DNA from 3 places in the Cruoricaptor ignavus genome. Region 1 is predicted to be linked to each of the others. Evidence: riboswitches for the same ligand, from Rfam matches in the RefSeq annotation. Region 1 holds a riboswitch; each other region holds the start of a gene.
What was found. Region 1 has a riboswitch for S-adenosylmethionine ahead of IMZ16_RS05035 (homocysteine S-methyltransferase family protein). Riboswitches for the same ligand answer to the same signal wherever they lie in the genome.
Positions count from the first base shown of each region.

Region 2: it holds a riboswitch for S-adenosylmethionine, as region 1 does, so the genes downstream of both, IMZ16_RS03855 (hypothetical protein) here and IMZ16_RS05035 (homocysteine S-methyltransferase family protein) in region 1, are expected to answer to the same signal.
Region 3: it holds a riboswitch for S-adenosylmethionine, as region 1 does, so the genes downstream of both, IMZ16_RS03245 (hypothetical protein) here and IMZ16_RS05035 (homocysteine S-methyltransferase family protein) in region 1, are expected to answer to the same signal.

Region 1 covers NZ_CP063145.1:1,054,402-1,060,693, forward strand. The annotation lists gene metH (methionine synthase) at 1-1,264, opposite strand, end outside; gene IMZ16_RS05035 (homocysteine S-methyltransferase family protein) at 1,272-2,288, opposite strand; SAM riboswitch class I at 2,350-2,453, opposite strand; gene IMZ16_RS05040 (MGH1-like glycoside hydrolase domain-containing protein) at 2,553-5,171, shown strand; gene IMZ16_RS05045 (OsmC family protein) at 5,188-5,616, opposite strand; gene IMZ16_RS05050 (DUF58 domain-containing protein) at 5,634-6,292, opposite strand, start outside.
Region 2 covers NZ_CP063145.1:824,485-830,776, forward strand. The annotation lists gene IMZ16_RS03835 (peptide-N-glycosidase F-related protein) at 1-1,199, opposite strand, end outside; tRNA gene IMZ16_RS03840 (tRNA-Ser) at 1,299-1,385, opposite strand; gene IMZ16_RS03845 (asparaginase) at 1,431-2,447, opposite strand; gene IMZ16_RS03850 (TrmH family RNA methyltransferase) at 2,478-3,134, shown strand; SAM-I-IV-variant riboswitch at 3,177-3,272, shown strand; gene IMZ16_RS03855 (hypothetical protein) at 3,306-3,833, shown strand; gene IMZ16_RS03860 (phytase) at 3,874-4,926, opposite strand; gene IMZ16_RS03865 (right-handed parallel beta-helix repeat-containing protein) at 4,934-6,193, opposite strand; gene IMZ16_RS03870 (TonB-dependent receptor) at 6,209-6,292, opposite strand, start outside.
Region 3 covers NZ_CP063145.1:694,019-700,310, forward strand. The annotation lists gene IMZ16_RS03225 (DUF423 domain-containing protein) at 1-298, opposite strand, end outside; gene IMZ16_RS03230 (hydroxymethylglutaryl-CoA reductase, degradative) at 341-1,672, opposite strand; gene hutH (histidine ammonia-lyase) at 1,709-3,196, opposite strand; gene IMZ16_RS03240 (hypothetical protein) at 3,455-4,144, opposite strand; gene IMZ16_RS03245 (hypothetical protein) at 4,149-4,412, opposite strand; SAM-I-IV-variant riboswitch at 4,576-4,673, opposite strand; gene IMZ16_RS03250 (ADP-ribosylglycohydrolase family protein) at 4,818-5,597, shown strand; gene IMZ16_RS03255 (hypothetical protein) at 5,639-5,881, shown strand; gene IMZ16_RS03260 (hypothetical protein) at 6,046-6,292, shown strand, end outside.

The DNA.
Region 1 (6,292 bases):
TCAAAATTTTCCCGTTTGATTTTTCGTCCGCGCTTTTTTCTGCTTCGATGAATGGCTGCAGGTATGCCACGGCTTTCTTCATCACCCTTGCCGATTTTACAACCTGCGGTAGAAACATCTTTCCGCTGCCGAATAAATCGCCTACGACGCTCATCCCCGTCATTAGCTGATTTTCAATCACTTCCAGAGGCCTCGCAGAATTTTGGCGGGCTTCTTCCACATCTTCTTCGATGAATTTATCGATACCCTTCACCAAAGCGTAAGTAATTCTTTCCTGAAGATTTTCCCTTCGCCATTGCAAATCTTCCGTGGTGGTTTTCTTCGCGGATTTGTTTTTTTCGGAATAATCCAGCAGTCTTTCCGTAGCATCCGCCCTCCTGTCCAGAATTACATCTTCCACCAGCGCCAGCAAATCGGGCGGAATTTCGTCGTACACTTCCAGCATTGCAGGGTTTACGATTCCCATATTCATCCCTGTCTTTATCGCGTGGAACAGGAAAACCGAGTGCATCGCTTCGCGGACTCTGTCGTTTCCGCGGAACGAAAAAGATACATTGGAAACGCCGCCGGAAACCGAGACATACGGCAGATTTTCGCGCACCCATTTTGTAGCTTCGATGAAGTCCAGCGCATTCCTCCGGTGCTCCTCCATCCCCGTCGCCACTGGGAAAATGTTCAAATCGAAGATGATATCCTGAGGCGGAAAATTTACTTTCTCGGTGAGGATTTCGTAAGACCTTTTCGCGATTTCGATGCGCCTTTCAAGGTTGTCCGCCTGACCTATCTCATCGAAAGCCATCACGATTAATGCCGCGCCATAGCGTTTCACGAGCTTTGCCTGGCGGATGAATTCTGCTTCGCCGCCTTTCAGCGAGATGGAATTTACCACCGCTTTTCCCTGGACCACTTTCAGCCCGGCTTCGATGATTTCCCATTTTGAAGAATCTATCATTATCGGGATTCTCGCAATGTCCGGCTCCGCGGCTACCAGGTTCAGGAATTTTACCATACAGTATTGGCCGTCCAGCATTCCGTCGTCAAAATTCACATCCAGGATCTGGGCACCGTTTTCTACCTGATGCCGCGCGATTTCCAACGCTTCTGCAAAATTTTCTTCCTTAATGAGCCGCAGGAATTTTTTAGAGCCTGCCACATTTGTTCTTTCCCCTACATTGATGAAGTTGGATTCTGGCGTGATGATGAGTGGTTCCAGCCCGGAAAGCTTCATCGGGCGGAAATCTGTTCTGTAATTATATTCTGCCATTTTTGGACTAGCTCAAAATTGTTTGCGGAATTTTTCTCGGTTCAAAATCTTTCACTACATCGGCAATCGCAGCGATGTGAGCAGGCGTAGTACCGCAGCATCCGCCCACAATATTCACGATGCCGCGCTCCGCATAGTCCTTCACCTGCATTGCCATAGCCTCCGGCGATTCATCGTAGCCGCCGAAAGCATTGGGCAGGCCAGCATTTGGATAGGCGGAAATGTAATAACCCGACTGATTGGCGAGGGTTTCCAGATAAGGCGTGAGCTGCTTTGCGCCCAGTGCACAATTGAAACCGACGCTAAGCAAATCGTGGTGCGAAACGGAAATAAGGAAGGCTTCAGCGGTTTGTCCGCTAAGCGTTCTGCCGGAAGAATCTGTGATGGTACCGGAAACCATTACAGGAATTTTCGCACCGCTTTCTTCCTGGATTTCATCTATGGCGAAAAGTGCAGCCTTGGCATTCAGCGTATCAAAAATGGTTTCCACCAGAAGAATATCGGCGCCGCCCTCCATCAAAGCCTTGGCTTGCTGCTTGTAGGCTTCGCGAAGCTCATCGAAGGTAATGGCGCGGAAGCCGGGGTCGTTCACATCAGGGCTAAGGCTCGCCGTCTTGTTCGTAGGGCCTATGGAGCCTGCCACGAACCGGGGCTTCGCAGGATTTTTATCGTTGAATTCTTCGCAAACTTCGCGGGCGATTTTTGCAGATTGGAAATTCATTTCCTGAACGAAATCTTCCATCCCATAATCTGCCATTGCTATGGTGGTGGCGCTGAATGTGTTGGTCTCGATGATGTCCGCGCCTGCTTCCAAATATTCTCTGTGGATTGCCGCGATAATTTCCGGCCGGGTAAGAGAGAGCAGATCATTATTGCCCTTCAAAGGCTTTTCCCAATCTTGGAAGCGTGCGGAGCGGTAATCGTCTTCATCCAGCTTATAGCGCTGGATCATCGTTCCCATAGCACCGTCCAGAAGCAGGATTCTTTCACCAAGAGAGCGGTAGAGTTCGGCTTTACGGTTCATTTCAAACAAACATTTAATCATTGAAATTCGCCGGAAAAAGCCCAGAGGAAAACTGCGTTCTCGGTTATCTTTCCTAAAATTTTTAGGTAGAATTTAGCACCTTCTCAATCCTGAGGGTTGCTAAGGCTTCGCAGGGTCTATTCCCTCAGCCTTTCCTGATAACTTCAATGTTGTGAGCTGCAAATATAGTTTTTTTCGGTATAAAATTCATTTGCATAAAAATTTTGAAAAAACTTTATCTTCGTAAAATAATTGAGCCAAAATATGATTGCAGAACGGCAAAGATTGCAGGATGACGCGTGGAAAACCTGGGGGCCTTATGTGAGCAACAGACAGTGGGGAAATGTGCGCGAAGACTATAGCGCCGATGGAAATGCGTGGGATTTCACGGGGCATAATACCGCGAAAAGCTACACCTACCGATGGGCGGAGGAAGGCATCGCAGGGATTTCTGATAACAAGCAGCGGCTGTGCTTTGCCTTCAGCTTCTGGAATAAAAATGATGAGATGCTGAAGGAGCGCTTCTTCGGGCTGAGCAACCACCAGGGGAACCACGGCGAAGATTTGAAGGAAATTTTTTACTATCTGGACAGTTCGCCCACACATTCATATATGAAGATGCTCTACAAGTACCCCATCGGTGCCTTCCCTTATGAGAAGCTGGTTCAGGAGAATTTGTCGCGCAGCAGAAAGGACCCGGAATTTGAAATTATCGACACGGGAATCTTCGATAATGATGAATATTTCGACCTGGAAATCGAATATTGCAAGGTGGACCCGGAAGACATCTTCATCCGCCTTTCCGTGCACAACCGCAGCGAAAGGGATGCACCGCTGGTAATACTGCCAACAATCTGGTACCGAAACAATTGGAGGTGGGGCTACAATTCTTACAAGCCGAATTTTTTCGAGAAAGAGCGGGGCATCATCGGAATTGAGCATAATGATATGGCGGTGCGAAATTTCTACTCGAGAAGCCGTGGTGCAGAGAGCCTTTTCTGCGAGAACGAAACCAACCCAGAAGCGATATACGGCGAACCAAGGCAGGAAGGATTTTTCTACAAAGACGGCATTAATAACCACATTCTCTTCGGTGATGATTCCGTAAATCCTGAAAAATTCGGGACGAAGGCTTGCTTTGCAATCGAGCAAGTGATAAAGACCGGGAGCTCTGAAATCTTCGATTTCAGGATCAGTCCTCACGATATTTTTCCGGATGCCTTCTACGATTTCGATGAAATTTTCGAGAAGAGAAAAAACGAGTGCCAGGAATTTTACGCGGAAATTCAGCAGGATATAGCAAGCGATGATGAGCGGAATGTGCAGCGGCAGGCTTTCGCAGGCTTGCTCTGGAACAAGCAGTTTTACCATTACAAAGTTTCCAAATGGCTGAAGGGCGACCCAAATTTTTCAATTGAGCGGGATTTTGAAAGCTTCGTGCGGAATAAGGACTGGGAGCACCTTCACAACAAGGACATCATTTCGATGCCAGATAAATGGGAATATCCGTGGTATGCCACTTGGGATTTGGCGTTTCACTGCGTGCCTTTTGCCTTGATTGATGGCAATTTTGCCAAAGAACAGCTGAGACTGCTGACGAAGGAATGGTATATGCGGCCGAACGGACAAATGCCGGCCTACGAATGGAACCTGAGCGATGTGAATCCGCCAGTTCACGCCTGGGCAACCTTCCGCGTTTTCAAAATTGATGCGAAGCTTTCCGAAAAGCCGGATTATTTCTTCCTGGAAGCCGTTTTCCAAAAACTTTTGCTGAACTTCACCTGGTGGGTAAACCGGAAAGATAAGCGCGGCGAAAATATTTTCGGCGGCGGATTTTTAGGACTGGATAACATTGGTGCCTTCGACCGAAATATGGAACTGCCCGACGGACAGCACCTAGAGCAAGCCGACGGCACAAGCTGGATGGCGATGTTCGCGCTCAATATGATGCGCATCGCAATGGAGCTCTCCCTGTACAACCCAGTGTACGAAGATATGGCGATAAAATTCTTCGAGCATTTCCTCTACATCGCTCAGGCAATGAACAAATTGGGCGATAAAGACGGGCTGTGGAACGAGGACGACGGCTTTTTCTACGACCTTATTCAGCTGGAAAACGGCGACGCCATTTCGCTGAAACTGCGGAGTATGGTAGGCCTCATCCCGATGTTTGCCGTGGAAGTCATCAGCCACGAAATGCTGGAGAAACTTCCGAACTTTAAAACCAGGATGGACTGGGTGCTGCGCAATAAGCCAGAACTTGCGGAGCTGGTATCCAACTGGCAGGTTGAGGGCGAAGGAAAGAAGCATCTCATCAGCATCCTTCGGCAAAAAAGGCTGAAAAAAATTCTAGAGAGAATGTGCGACCCGAATGAATTCCTCAGCGATTATGGCATCCGCTCAATGTCCAAATGCTACGAGCAAAACCCGTTTGTTTTCGCGGCGCACGATACGCAATATGTGGTACGCTACACCGCGGCAGAAAGCGACAGCAGTATGTTCGGCGGCAACAGCAACTGGCGTGGCCCGATTTGGTTTCCGCTGAATTTCCTGGTGGTGGAAAGCCTGCAGCGTTTCCACTATTATTTTGGCGACAGGCTGAAAGTGGAGCATCCAAAGGGAAGCGGCGCAATGCTGAGCCTGGATGAAGTGGCAAACGATGTGAGCGAACGCCTGCAAAGCATTTTCAAGAAGAATGAAAACGGCGAAAGACCTTTCAACGGCGGCAACGCCAAGTTCAACCACGATGCGTATTTCCGCGACAATATTTTCTTCTACGAATATTTCGATGGAGATACAGGGCGTGGCCTCGGCGCTTCACATCAGTGCGGATGGACGGCCACCGTAGCAAAACTTATTCAGCCAAGGCTTGGCGAGAGCTAAGAGCCAAGGCAAAAGTTTAATTTTTCTCTACCAATTCACCATTCACCTTCACCGAGAATTTTACTTCTACATTGGGTTCGAGAGTTTTCGAGACGGAGCAGTATTTTTCGAAGGAAAGTTCGGCGGCACGGTAGGCTTTCTTCGGGTCAATATTGCCGGACAAACTGAAATTCACCGTGATGGTTTTGAAGACCTTGGCATCATCTTTCGGGATTCTTTCGCCTTCCACTTCCGCAGAAAAATCCGTGATGCCCTGCCGCTGCTTTTTCAGGATGGAAACAATGTCTATGCTGCTGCATCCTGCCACAGCCATCAGAACGGCTTCCATCGGTGAAACGCCCTTGGCATCGGGAAGTGTGGCATTATCCAGGAGAATTTTGTTGCCCGCAGAATTGCTGCATTCAAACAGAAAATCGTCGTTGATTCGGTTCAGAGAAATTTTCATAATAAAAAATTTTTAAGTTATAGCAGGCCTTGCGCCTTGATTTCCAGATATTTGTTAATGGCTTCCACGCTGAGATTTTCCGGCAGGGTGTACAGGCTGTAGATGCCGTATTTCCGCAGTTCCTGAATGATGAGCTTCTTCTCGAACTCGAATTTTTCAGCGATGATTTCATCATAAATTTCCTGCATATTTTCCGGATTTCGGTGGATGATTTTTTGCAGCTCGCTGTTTTTGAAAAACACCACCACTACCAGATGGTTTCGCGCAATAGCCCGCAGAAATTTCATCTGGCGGTTCACTGCATCCAGCGTTTCAAAATTAGTAAAAAGTAAAATCAGGCTTCGCTGGCTGATGTTTTGCCGAATATTACGGTAAAGCGCGCCGAAATCGCTCTCGTAAAAATTCGTCCGAATGTTGTACAGCGCTTCCGAAATTTTCCGCAGCTGCCCTGCCTTACTTTCCGCAGGCACTCGGTTTTCCGCAGTTTTCGAGAAGGTCATCACTCCCGCTCTGTCGCCCTTTTTCAGCACGATGTGAGAGAGCGCCATCGCAGCATTTATCGAGTAATCCAGCAGCGAAAGCCCGCCGAAAGGCATCTGCATCGTTCTGCCCTTATCTATGATCATCCAGATTCTTTGCGAGCGTTCCTCCTGATATTGGTTCACCATCAGATGAT
Region 2 (6,292 bases), 230 kb from region 1:
TCCTTCCATTCCAAAGTTACCTTCGTACCGCTTTGCTCGGTGATTTTTAGGTCGTAGGGTTGTGCGCATTTTTCAGCGTTGGAAGGCGCATTCTGAAGATACATCGAAATCGGGAAATAGCCCTGTTTTCCTACAAACTTAGCATCCGGCACATCTATCTTCACTGTGTGATTTCCAGGGGAAAGATTGCCCAGATGGATTTCGCGGTTCGGAATCAAATCTCCGGGGCACCAGTTGCTCCAGCTTACCCATCGTCTCAGTGTACGTGGCGAAGAGCTGTAAATTCCGTTGCCCTGCGTATTATAAACCCTAAAATCTTCGCAGCTTTTTCCGCCGGGCGTAAACTCCATCACCAGCTGATTGTCCACATAAACGAAGTGCTTCCTGCGGTTGTATTCTTCGCCGCCGCTGTTTGCACCGTGGTTGGAAATTATTAAGTGAAGCCTGGCATCATTCATAGGCTCCTGAAGCGTAAAATTCACAATTCTAGTGGTTTGCCCCTCTACATCCGTGGCGTTGTAATTATTCAGATATTTCCTGTACTGAAGTGGCAGCAGAGCATTTTGCCCAACCGATTGAAATGGCTGAGACGATACAAACTCCAAATCTCCGCGGAAAACATCCGTTCTTCCAGCGCAGCCTGCCACCTGAGAATTCGCCGCTTCAGAATAGCCATCAGCACGAAATTCAATCCAGAAATCATAAAGAGCGGCAAGCTTCGCATCGTGCACAATCTGTGATACATTATCCACCTGAAAGCTGTACGGCACTTCGTTCGGCATCTTGTTTTTGTTCATAAACGGCGTGATGAACCTGCCGATTTCTATGCGCTGCACCTGCTGATTTTCCCAGGTATAAGTGCGGAGACCTTTCGGAACCAGCGCCAAATTCACACCGGCAATCCTGTCATAATTATCGCAGGCTGCCTTTATTTTCACATTCATTTTCAGGCCGTTGCCAAACTGCGCGATTTCTTCCGAGGAAAGTTTTCGGGAAATAATATCCCTCTCATAGCCGTGAATGCGGATGGCACCAGCCGGAATTTGCGAAAATGCTTCGGGCGGTAGCTGCTGCCCTTCGCCAAGATAGTGGTACATACTATAGAAAGGCACATCTTCGAACACCCTCACGGTTTGTGCGGGCGCTAAGTTTGTTGCGACATGTATCACAACTATTGCAGCAGATAATTTTAACTTCATATTGTTGCAAATAAGGCAACAAACTTAAAGGATTACTGCGAAAAATGCAAGAAAAAAACTAATCAGAAATAAAAAAAATCCTGGAATTTCCAGGATCAGCAGAAAGGAAGGGATTCGAACCCTCGATACGGTTACCCGTATACTACCTTTCCAGGGTAGCCTCTTCAACCACTCGAGCACCTTTCTTTGTGGTTTGCAAAAATAGGAATTTTTTTCTATCCTGGCAAAGTTTTATTCCGAGATTTCGCCGCAGAGGTTTTTTGCAAAATTTTCTGCAAAACTACCAGTGTACTGAGGATTATCGAGAATGTGCATAGCTTTGGTAATAGCCGCTTCCGCAGTGAGATCTCCACCGCTGATGGCACCTAATTTCGTAAAAACATTGCTGTTTTCATACTTGCCGAACGAAATTTTCCCGGAAACACATTGGCTGATCACCACCACATCAATATTTTTCATCCGAAGTTTTCGCAAAGTCTCCGCGGTTTTTCCGTCATTCGGTACCGTTCCGGAGCCGTAAACTTGCAGTATCAACACGCGAAGCTGAGGCAGCGAAAGTAAAATTTCCAAGTCCATCCCTGGAAAAATGCGCCAGAATACCACCCCTTCGGCAAGATGCGCATCTACCGAAAACGCCTTCCTCTGCTGCCCTCGGTACAGCGCCTCTTTCACAACATTCAGGTGTACGCCGCTCTGCCCGAGCGCCGGCCAGTTCGGGCTTTGGTAGGCATCAAAATATTCGGCAGAATATTTCAGCGAGCGGTTACCACGCAACAACTTGTATTCAAAATAAAGTGCAACTTCCTGAATTACAGCGTCTTCGTTATCGTAAAGAGATGCGTAGTAAATGCTCGTCAGCAGATTTTCTTTCGCATCTGTTCTTAAATCACCAATCGGCAATTGCGAGCCCGTTAAAATTACCGGTTTGCGAAGATTTTTCAGCATAAAACTCAGCGCGGAAGCAGTGTATGCCATAGTATCCGTGCCGTGGAGAATCACGAAGCCATCCGTTTCCTGATAATGTTTTTGAATTATTTCTGCAATTTCCTTCCATTCCGCAGGCCCCATATCGCTGGAATCCACCGGATTTTTGAAAGAATGGACGGCAATTTCACTTTCTATTAAACCCAGCTCGGGAAGTTTTTGGAAAATTTTCCCGAAATCAAACGGGCGGAGGCTCCCCGTTTCGTAGTCTTTCTCCATCCCGATGGTGCCGCCTGTGTAGATCAGCAGAACTTTTCTTTTCATTTTTTAAAAATACTGAAATATTTTTGCAGAATGAAATCCCAGCAGGAAATTTATGAATATTTAAAACAGTTCCTTACCGCCGAGCGGCTTGCCAAAATAGAGTTTTTCGCATCAGAAAGCTCAGATTTTGTTTTGCCCGTGCTGGAGGATGTTTACCAGTTCCGGAATGCCGCGGCGATTGTGCGTAGCGCCGAAGCCTGCGGTTTCCACAAAGTGGTGGCGATGGAGAAAAAAAATATCTTCAAGCCGAATCTGGAGGTGACCAAAGGCGCCGATACCTGGGTGGAAATCGAGCGGCTCCCGCACAGCATCACTTCACTGGAAAAAATTAAAAGGCGCGGGTACAGACTCATCGCGGTATCACCGGAGGACGATGCCGTCCCGCTGCCAGAATTTAAAATCGCCCAGCCGGCTGCCCTGATATTCGGCACCGAGTGGCAGGGTGTTTCAGGGGAATTCATTGAACTTTGCGACGAAACGCTCGCCATACCGATGTATGGTTTTACCCAAAGTTTCAATGTCTCGGTGGCTGCGGCAATCTGCTGCTACGATCTTAAACAGAAACTGATCCAGAACGGTATTGACCATAAACTCCGCCCTGAAATGCAGCTCCCTCTAAAAATCCGCTGGGCTATTAATTCCATCCGCAGCGGTGAGGAAATTTACAGACAGTTTTTAGAAAGTTGAGAGAAAATTTTCGTAGATTAAAAAAGTTTTATAAATTTGCCAAATAATCATCAGGAGATCCGCAATGGCGGACACCAACCGAGAGACCAGAATCCACGGTGGTACAGTATGAGGGCTTTGCCAAAATATAAGAAGTTTGCCTTGCGTTTTTCCTGATAAAATTTTTTTTCAATGAATGATTTTATCACGGCAGCGGCGGCAATTTCCGGCACGCAAGATTTAGATTCTAAGATTGCTCCGCAAAGTTTCCAATTAAGTTTTGAGATTAATGATGAGCTGGTCTGGGTGGAATTCCGGCAGAGCGGGAATACTTTTGTCGGCGAGTTTCTGAACATCTTCCGAGGTGCTGCTTTTGAGACAAAATTTGAGGCAAAAAATCACGGAGCTGGCTCACTTTCGGACGAGAAACTCATTCAGGCAGCGGAGAAACATTTCAACTATTTTAATGTATTTCGAAGTGCTGGCGCGGAGGCATTATTTACACAAAATTTCTGTCCGCTGAGGAAGCGCGCGCTGCGGAGGCACCGCCCGAATTTTGATTATGTGAAATATTTCCTTTCCGAAGGAAATTTCGACTTGAAATCTTACGGCGCGAGGGCAAACGCAAGCTGGTACCGACTGTATGCCCAGTGCCTGCGCGGCCCGGAGGAGTACAGGCGTGCCACTGCGCTGAGCAGCTATTCCGCAAAGAGCGCTTAAGCATTTTGCAAAAAAAAAGCTGCATTACTGCAGCCTCTTTTTATTTGTTGATTTTCAAATCTTTCCCCGCGATGTCTTCCCAGCGATAGTAGTGGAAGGTGCGGTCGGTACTCATCACCACAAACATACCGTGGCGGAATTTATCATTCAGCGGAATGCTAACCATATCGGAGCCGTCGCTCTCCTGCGCTGCCACTTTTACTACTTTCAGCAGTTCCTGCCTGTTGCCCTCCCTGCGGAAGATATGGAATTTATTGGCTCCCTGATCGGAGACCAGGATGTAGCCAGTTTTGGGCCCGGTCTTGTAGATCGATATTCCTTCGTGATCGGATGCGAAACCAGTCTGAGCAAACAGGTTCAGTTCCTCGTTGCCTTTAGCAGGATCGGCGTGGTATTTTCTAACGCCCACCTGCTCGTCGGAGTAATAGATGAAGCCGTTTTCATTATCTACCGCGATGGACTCTATCTCCTTTTTGCCGCTGTATTTTCCAAATTTCCGAACCAAATCGGCTTTTACTACGCCTCTGCCATCATCCTCCAGGAGGTATTGCCAAAGGTATCCCTCAGCAGGACCCGTCTTCCTCCCTACAATGGCGTAAATTTTCCCGTCGGGGGCGGTGTATAATGCGATGCCCATAAGATCGCGGAAGCCTTCGCCAGCCTCGCCTTCGAAAACAGGTATACCGCCGCCGTCCACCGCCTTCATATCCGGAAGAGAGAAAATGCGCAGTTTGTGTGTGAGCCGCTCGGTAGTTACCGCGATGTCTGTCGGTCTACCATTGATTTTCAAGCCGTAGGCGATGTCTACATTATTTGGCCGCTGTAGTCCGGAAACGGTAAGCTCAGGAATAATCCTCCCCTCCAGATCGAAAACGAAGAGCGCACCGTCCTTATCCTTATCTGTGCCTACAATCAGGCTTTTGGACGGGTCTTTTTTATTAATCCAAATGGCGGGGTCGTCCGTATCGTGCTTTACTGGCTGGGTAATGACGGCAGGCTGTATCACCTCTTCCGAAATAGCCGCGCTCTGCTGCGTAGTTTTGCAAGAAATAATGATTGCAGAAAAAACTGCTACTCTTACAAATTTTTTCATAATAAAATTATTTAACTCCATACGCACCTATCGTCGCTGATGGCGCGGGGGATTCATAGGTTATTCCATCCATCACCAGACCTTTCGGGAAGTTTTTGGTGATGTTCGTTTTGCCCTTACCGATGGCCGGCGAGCCCGGCATCAGCCGGAAATCCCACTCCGGATTGAATACAGCATTATACATATCGGTATTCAGTGGATAGTTTACAAATTTCGGGTCGTTGGCGCCAGGTGTCTTGGTATCGAGGATATCGTTTACTCCCCCCACCTGATCTTTCCCGTTCGGCGTAAAGCCTTTTACCGCTTCCGCATTATGGCCATAGTATAGATTGTTCGCTATGGCGGAGCGCGCATCCTTAGGCTTTTTGGTATCCTCCTTTACTCCGAAACGCGTATTCACGAAAAGTGTGTTGTAGATTTCTGCATGCACCGTCTGCTCCAGCCATATGGAGCCGCCTTTTATGCTCGGTCTCCGCCAGCCGGTATTCAGTATCGTATTGTTGTATGCTACTACATGCGCCTGGGGAGATCTGTCGCCCGCGTTGGAAAGCTTCATCGCGTTGGTATTGTTGGAATAAAACAGGTTATAGCTTACATCCGCAAGCGTGCCCGACTTGATATTTACACCCTCGCCGCCGCTTTTCCCGGTGGTGTAGAATTTATTTCCCGTAATGATGAGCTGCCCGCCATCGAAGTAAGTAGAATCATCAAAGAAGTTTTTGATAATTGAGTTCTTCATCACAAGCTTCCCGTTGCTGTTTGAAAACCATATCGCCGGAAGATTCTCTCCGGCTGCAGCTTTGTAGAGCCCAAGTTTTACAGAAAGCGAAGACTGAGTAGTGGATGCGCCGCCATATTCGATGATTGCGTGCTCTAAAAGAACTTCCTCCGCAGACTGCCCGCATAAGATTCCGCCCCAGTTCTGCCCCCAGGAATCGGGGGTGCGGAGCTCTTTCACGGTGGTAATCCTCACCGGGCTTTCCTCAGTGCCTTTTACATAGAGATTCCCCAGCACAATGAATTCCGGCTTCGCCTCGGCATCCATCTCCACCGTGCAGCCCTCCTCTATCACGAGGCGCTTCCCGGCAGGGATCACAATATCTCCGGATACTTTTACGACGCTGTTTCTCGTCCAGGTTCCAGAAACCTCTCCGGAAACGCCGGCAGAGCTGGAATTGATTTCGGACAGATCCACATCATGGTTTGCATCCTCGCAGGACATAAAACCAAGGCAGGCAGCTAGAAGTGTATATCTTAGAATTTTCATTTATAAAATTTTTAGTTAAAATTTCACTCGGAGGCCAAGGAGATAGGTTTGTTTATAGAAATCTTTCCGGATCAGTGTTTCGCCGCTGGAAATATCCTG
Region 3 (6,292 bases), 360 kb from region 1:
ATCTGAGATTCACGCCCCAGCTCTCCTGGAAACTCAGCAGATAAATGCTTACGGAAAAGAGCAGTGTGCCGATGATCATCAGCCAGCCTATCCAGCGCTCCGCCCCGGACTGGAAGTTCAAGATGTAGCCTACGAGCAGCAGATAAAATGCGGAGTACATCATGTAGCGCACGCCGGTTTCAAAGCTTTCCAGCTGCGCCGGCGAGAGAATCTTTTTGAATGCGTGCGCACCAAACGCCCCCAAGATTACCGAGAGCATCCCGTACAGCGCACCGAATATCAACACTGTGTTTTTCATTGAAATTGAGGATTTAGAAATAGGATTTAAAATTAAAAATTTTTAAGAATTACCCCGCAAACTTTCCAGCGCGGCGATTACCTCGTGGTGGCTGGCGGTTTTGTCCTGAAACAGCTTCAGCACAGCCTCTTTTTCCCTGGCATTTGCCCCGTGCTGATTTAGGATATTCATCATATGCATCTTCATATGCCCTTTCTGTATGCCGGTGGTTACCAGCGAGCGAACAGCTGCGAAATTCTGCGCCAGCCCGGAGGCTGCAAGGATGCTCATAAGCTCCGGCGCTGAAGGCCTGCCCAGCAGCTCCAGAGAAAATTTTACCAGCGGATGAAGCCCCGTGAGGCCACCCACCACGCCCACGGCAACGGGCAAATCGAGCCAGAAGCGGAAAATCCCGCCCTCTGCCGTATAGTGCGAAAGCGAGCTGTACCTCCCTCCAAGAGAGGCGTAAGCGTGCACACAGGCTTCCGTAGCGCGGAAATCGTTGCCAGTGGCGATCACCACGGCGTCCACCCCGTTCATGATGCCCTTGTTGTGCGTGGCAGCGCGGTAGGGCTCCGCCTCAGCTATGGCGACTGCCTGCCTGAACTTTTCAGCGAAAACTTCCGGCGGCATACCACTGTCGTCCTTCAGTTCCTCTATTTTGCAGCTGACCTCCGCACGCACGAGGCACTGCGGAGTGAGGTTGGAGAGGATGTTCATCACCACCTGAAGCGACTGCTTTTCCTCGTCAGAAAATTCCTCGGATGCCTGAATTTCTACCTCCAAAGTACTGCCGATGCGCTCCAGGCAGGTATTGATAAAGTTGGCACCCATTGAATCCTTCGTATCGAAACTAACTTTAAGTTGGTAATAATCAGCCAGCTCCGTGGTTTTATCGATAAGTTCTATATCGAGAATTCCGCCGCCGCGCCTGCGCATATTAGCGGTGATAGGATCGGTAGCCTCAAAAAGTTTTTGCTTTAAATTTCTATGAAAAAAATCGCTAAGCTTCGCTGCACTAGTATGGAAAATAAAATGCGTGTGCCCCAGTTTGGTGGTGCCGAGAATCTCGGTGCGGAAGCCGCCCCGCTCCAGCCAGAATTTCGCTGCTTTGGATGCCGCTGCCACTACGGAGCTCTCCTCCACGGCCATCGGCAGAGCCATTAATTTCCCGTCAATCAAGAAGTTAGGGGCTATGCCATAAGGCATATAAAAATTGGACACGGTATTTTCTGAAAACTCATCGTGAAGTTTCTGAAGGCTTTCGTCTTCGTTCCAATATTGTTTGAGGATATTCGTAAACTCCTGGTTTCCTGACAGATATTCATTAACAATGATATCGATCTTCTGCTCCTTGCTAAGTTTGGAAAAACCCTGAACCGGCTTGTGCGTCATCTCTGTTTGGTTAAAAATTAATTCTGACTAAAAAATTTAAACTGAAACCTTAAATTTCCTTTCTCTGATCATCTGTGCGATTTTCAGCATATCCTCGCCAATCAGGCGGTCGTCTTCAAGTTTTGGCACTTCGCTACGGATGATTTCAAAATTCTCCTCGATGAGCGGCGAGGATTTTGAGGGCCTTCGAAATTCCAGCCCCTGCGCGGCGAACATCAGTTCTACGGCAAAAATATTCACGAGATTGTCCAGAACCCTGTGGAATTTCCTGCCGGAGATGCTGCCCATCGATACATGATCTTCCTGCCCGAGGCTTGTAGGCACGGAATCTGCGGATGCCGGGAAGCAGAGCGTCTTGTTCTCCGTAACCAGCGCCGCAGAGATGTACTGGGGAATCATAAATCCGGAATTCAGCCCGGAGCTCTCGGTGAGGAGCCGCGGGAGGCCGAATTTGCCCTCGAGCAGGAGGTAGCTCCTTCGGTCTGAAATATTTCCCAGCTCTGCCGCGGCAAATGTGGCGTAATCAAGCGGCAGCGCAAGCAGCTGCCCGTGGAAATTGCCCCCGGAGATGGATTCCTCCGCACTCAGCACTATGGGGTTGTCGGTCACCGAATTCAGCTCTATTTCAGTGAGATCTCGGAGGTGGTAAAATGCATTTCTGCTGGCGCCGTGCACCTGGGGCACGCACCGGAAGGAGTACGGATCCTGCACGCGGTAGTATTCCTCATCCCTCTCCAGCTCGGTTTTTTTAAGAATTTTATGCATCCTGGCAGCCACTTTTTTGGAACCTTTAAAGGGGCGGATCTCGTGGAGCTCTTTTTTGAACGGACTGGCATTGCCGAGGTATGCCTCCAGCGACATTGCGGCGGCGAGGTCGGCAAGGTCGAGCAGATAATCCATTTTCTCCAGCCCGAGGATGGCATGCGCCAGGATAAACTGGGTACCGTTGATGAGCCCTAGCCCTTCCTTCGGCCCTAGCGTCAGCGGCTTCAGGCCGTGTTCCTGAAGAATTTGTGCTGCATCGCGGATTTCCTTGCCTTGCCAAACTTGGCCAAGCCCCAGCAGCGGCAGCACCATATGGGAGAGCGGCGCGAGGTCGCCAGATGCTCCTACGCTGCCCTGCTCCGGGATTACGGGGATGATGTCTTTCTCCAGCATTACAAGCAAGCGCTCGATCACTTCCTGCGAAACTCCCGAGAAGCCTTTGGAAAGTGCGTGGATCTTGGTAATCATCATCAGTTTAGAAAGATCTTTGCTGAGGGGCTGCCCCACCCCAACGGCGTGGGAAATGATGAGATTGTGCTGCAGCTGCGCGGTTTCCGATTCGGAGATTTTCACATCGCAGAGTGGGCCGAAGCCGGTATTAATGCCGTATACCGTACGGTCGGATTCTACGATTTCCCGCACATTCTGCTGGGATTTGAGGATTTGTTGTCTGGCTTTGTCATCCAATTTCGCCTTGTTGGGCTGCCTTAGGATTTTTAATACATCCTCAAGACTGAAAAATGCTGTACCGTAGGTCATTTTATAATGTGATTAATGAAAGGAAATTATGCAAAATAAGTTGTGAATCTGCATAATATTAATTTAACAAAAATAACATTAAATTCTGCAAAATCAAAAATCCCAGAGATATGGAACCTCACAACCATACGACAATTCCGGATTCAAGCCGAGGATTGGGCCGTATTTTGTCATACTCATACCGCAGCATTCCTTGGTATTTACTTCTCGGGACCACGCAGGAATAGGTGCCTTTATTCTGCAGCAGCTTCAGCAGGTTTACGCGTCATTTTTCAATTCGTTTCGTTTTCTTCTATCAATAAATTCGCCGGGCAAGCTTCCTCTACCAAATTCCTGCTCCAGAAACCACGCAAATTCCGTAGCCTTTTCTGTCGCTATCTCGCGAAACTGCAGCTGCAGCTTTTCCTCTGTACTTTTCGAGTTATAGTTTCTCAGCTTTTCTTCCAGCTGGCTGAATCTTGGCGGCACCCTGTCTTTCGGCCTGGAATGGATGTTGAAATCCGGGAATTTCCCGTTCACCACGATCCAAGTCGCCATAAAGTTGAAAATTTCCAACGCCGTTCTTCCGTCCACATCTTCTTCCGGCTTGTAGTGCGGCAGCTGGCTTTTCGCATATACACGCATCAGCTGCTCCCGGTTTCTCATATAATCGTAGCGGTTCTGGCTGTTGAACTTGTCTAGAATTCCCAGCATTTTCACGAATTCCATCCTTGCCAAATCCCGATGCCTCATCAGGTCTGTGCTGTAGCGGTAGCAATCTTCCAGCAGTTGCTCCGCAATTTTGTATTGCTGCTCGGCGTTCCAGTCCTCACCTTTGTTGATTTTGCTTAAAACCAAGCCTTGGTATGGCGAAAAAATCTTGACTTCCACAGCAAAGGGCGTGGAAAAATTCACATTGCCGATGATTGTTTGGCCCTGCAATTCTATGGTTAAAAGGTTTCTGTTCATTTGTTTAAATTTGTCCAAATTCTCCCGATTCTTTCAGTTGCACAATTCTGTTGCCCACAAGTTTCACCTTGTATTTCAGTGAAAGCCCTGTTGTCTTCACGGCTTCTCCACCGTCTATCCCTCTTTCCAGCACGGTTTCCCGAAGTGCGGAAAGGTATCTTCCTCTTGCTGCTACCCAGCCTGGTTTCCCTACTTCTTGGTTGATTTTTCCGATGAGTTCCTCGTTGGTCAGGGGGCGTAGTTTCGCCCGGTATTCTTCGTAAGTCATTTTTAAAAAAATTAAGTTGATTGAGAGATTAAAAAATTAAGAGATTTATGCTCATTAAGCTGCCGGAGTTTCCAGTTCGGCAAACATTTCTGCGTTTTGGATTTTCTTTTGCTCATAAAAACTGGTTTTGGTTGAAACTCATTTTTATCAGCAGGAACAGCGTATGCATCTTATATTTTGGCGATAGCCCTCATACTAAACCACCGTGGATTTTGGTCTCTCGGTTGGTGTCCGCAATTTGCGGCGCTCCTGATGATTTCTTTTGCAAACTTACGGCAGAACCTTCCCTGATTTTAATTTTGCAACATTGCAAAACTCCTACAGCTCAGTTTCGCTCTATACCTTTGTGATAGAAATTTAATCGAAAAAATTAAACCCCCTGTCAATCTGAGCAAATCTAAAACAATGTCAAACTCCACAATTCTCGGTGCAATTGCAGGCGATATTATCGGCTCGGTTTATGAACGCCGCAATCATAAAAGCAAGGAATTCCCGCTGTTTGATGAACGCGCAAAATTCACCGATGATAGCGTGATGACGCTGGCTGTAGCCGATGCCCTGATGCACGGAAAAGATATAGCCGAAACGCTGAAAGCCTACGGCAGAAAATATCCTGATGCTGGCTACGGCGGTAGATTTTCGCGCTGGATTTCTTCGGATGAAAAGACACCCTACCACAGCTTTGGCAACGGCTCTGCGATGCGTGTTTCTCCGGTGAGCTTTATAGTAAAATCTGTGGCAGAATGCCTGGAGCTTTCGAGGAAAACGGCGGAAGTTTCGCACAATCATCCCGAAGGAATTAAAGGTGCACAGGCTGTAAGTTTAGCCGGGTTTCTGGCAAAGAACGGCGCCACAAAAAACGAGATACAGGAAGAAATCGGCGAGCGTTTCGGCTACGATCTGAATTTCACCTGCGATGAAATCCGCCCGAAATATGGCTTTGATGTAAGCTGCCAGGGCTCCGTTCCGCAGGCTTTAGTGGCTTTTCTGGATGGCAGCAGCTATGAGGATACGCTGCGCAACGCCATCTCCATCGGTGGAGATTCCGATACCATAGCCTGCATTTCCGGCGGAATTGCGGCGGCTTTTTACGGCGGCATCCCTGGCGATATACGGAAATATGCACTGGGCAAACTGCCGCCCGAGCTTCAGGACATCGTGCTGGAATTTGAGGAGAGATTTTAATTGAAACTTAACCTTAATATTAACCTAAAAATTGAAACAAAATGGAAGTACACCCACCAGCCATTAGCCCCGAAGTTTACCAGATTCTGCTGGAGCCGGAAATTGATGTTTTAGCAGAACTCCGTTTAAAACTGGAGGAAATTCACAATGCTAGTGTTTATGCCGATATTTATGATTTGGATGAGGACAGCATCTACATCCATTTTTCCAAGAACCAGAAATTTGAAAACATCCTGGAAAACATCGTGCTGAACAGGGAAACTTTAACCTGGGATTTTATTTGATTAAAACTTGAAAATTGTAAATAAATTTGTAAATTAACAGAAAAAAAATTATGAATCTAGATGCATACGCTGTAGAAAGAATCAGCAAAATTATCGACTGCCAGGGCTACTGTAAATTAGGTAAAGAAGTAGAACCTGGCAGTAAACGATCTCTCAGAATTTGAATGAAAATCCACCTCATAAAAACGCCGGAGCTTCCGCAGGAATTGCTGGAGAGCGTGCACGAGCTGCTCTGCGCAGAGAAAGGCCCGATGGAATTCGTAATCTCCAAGCCAAAATGGACGGAGGATGACTTTCGGAAAGCCTGCCAGACGCCGTTTTCAGACTTGGTAACCTTTGATATCGATTCAGAATATTACCGCCAGGAATATTTCCCTGAACTTGGCTATCCGCTCAGTTGGCGGGAACTGT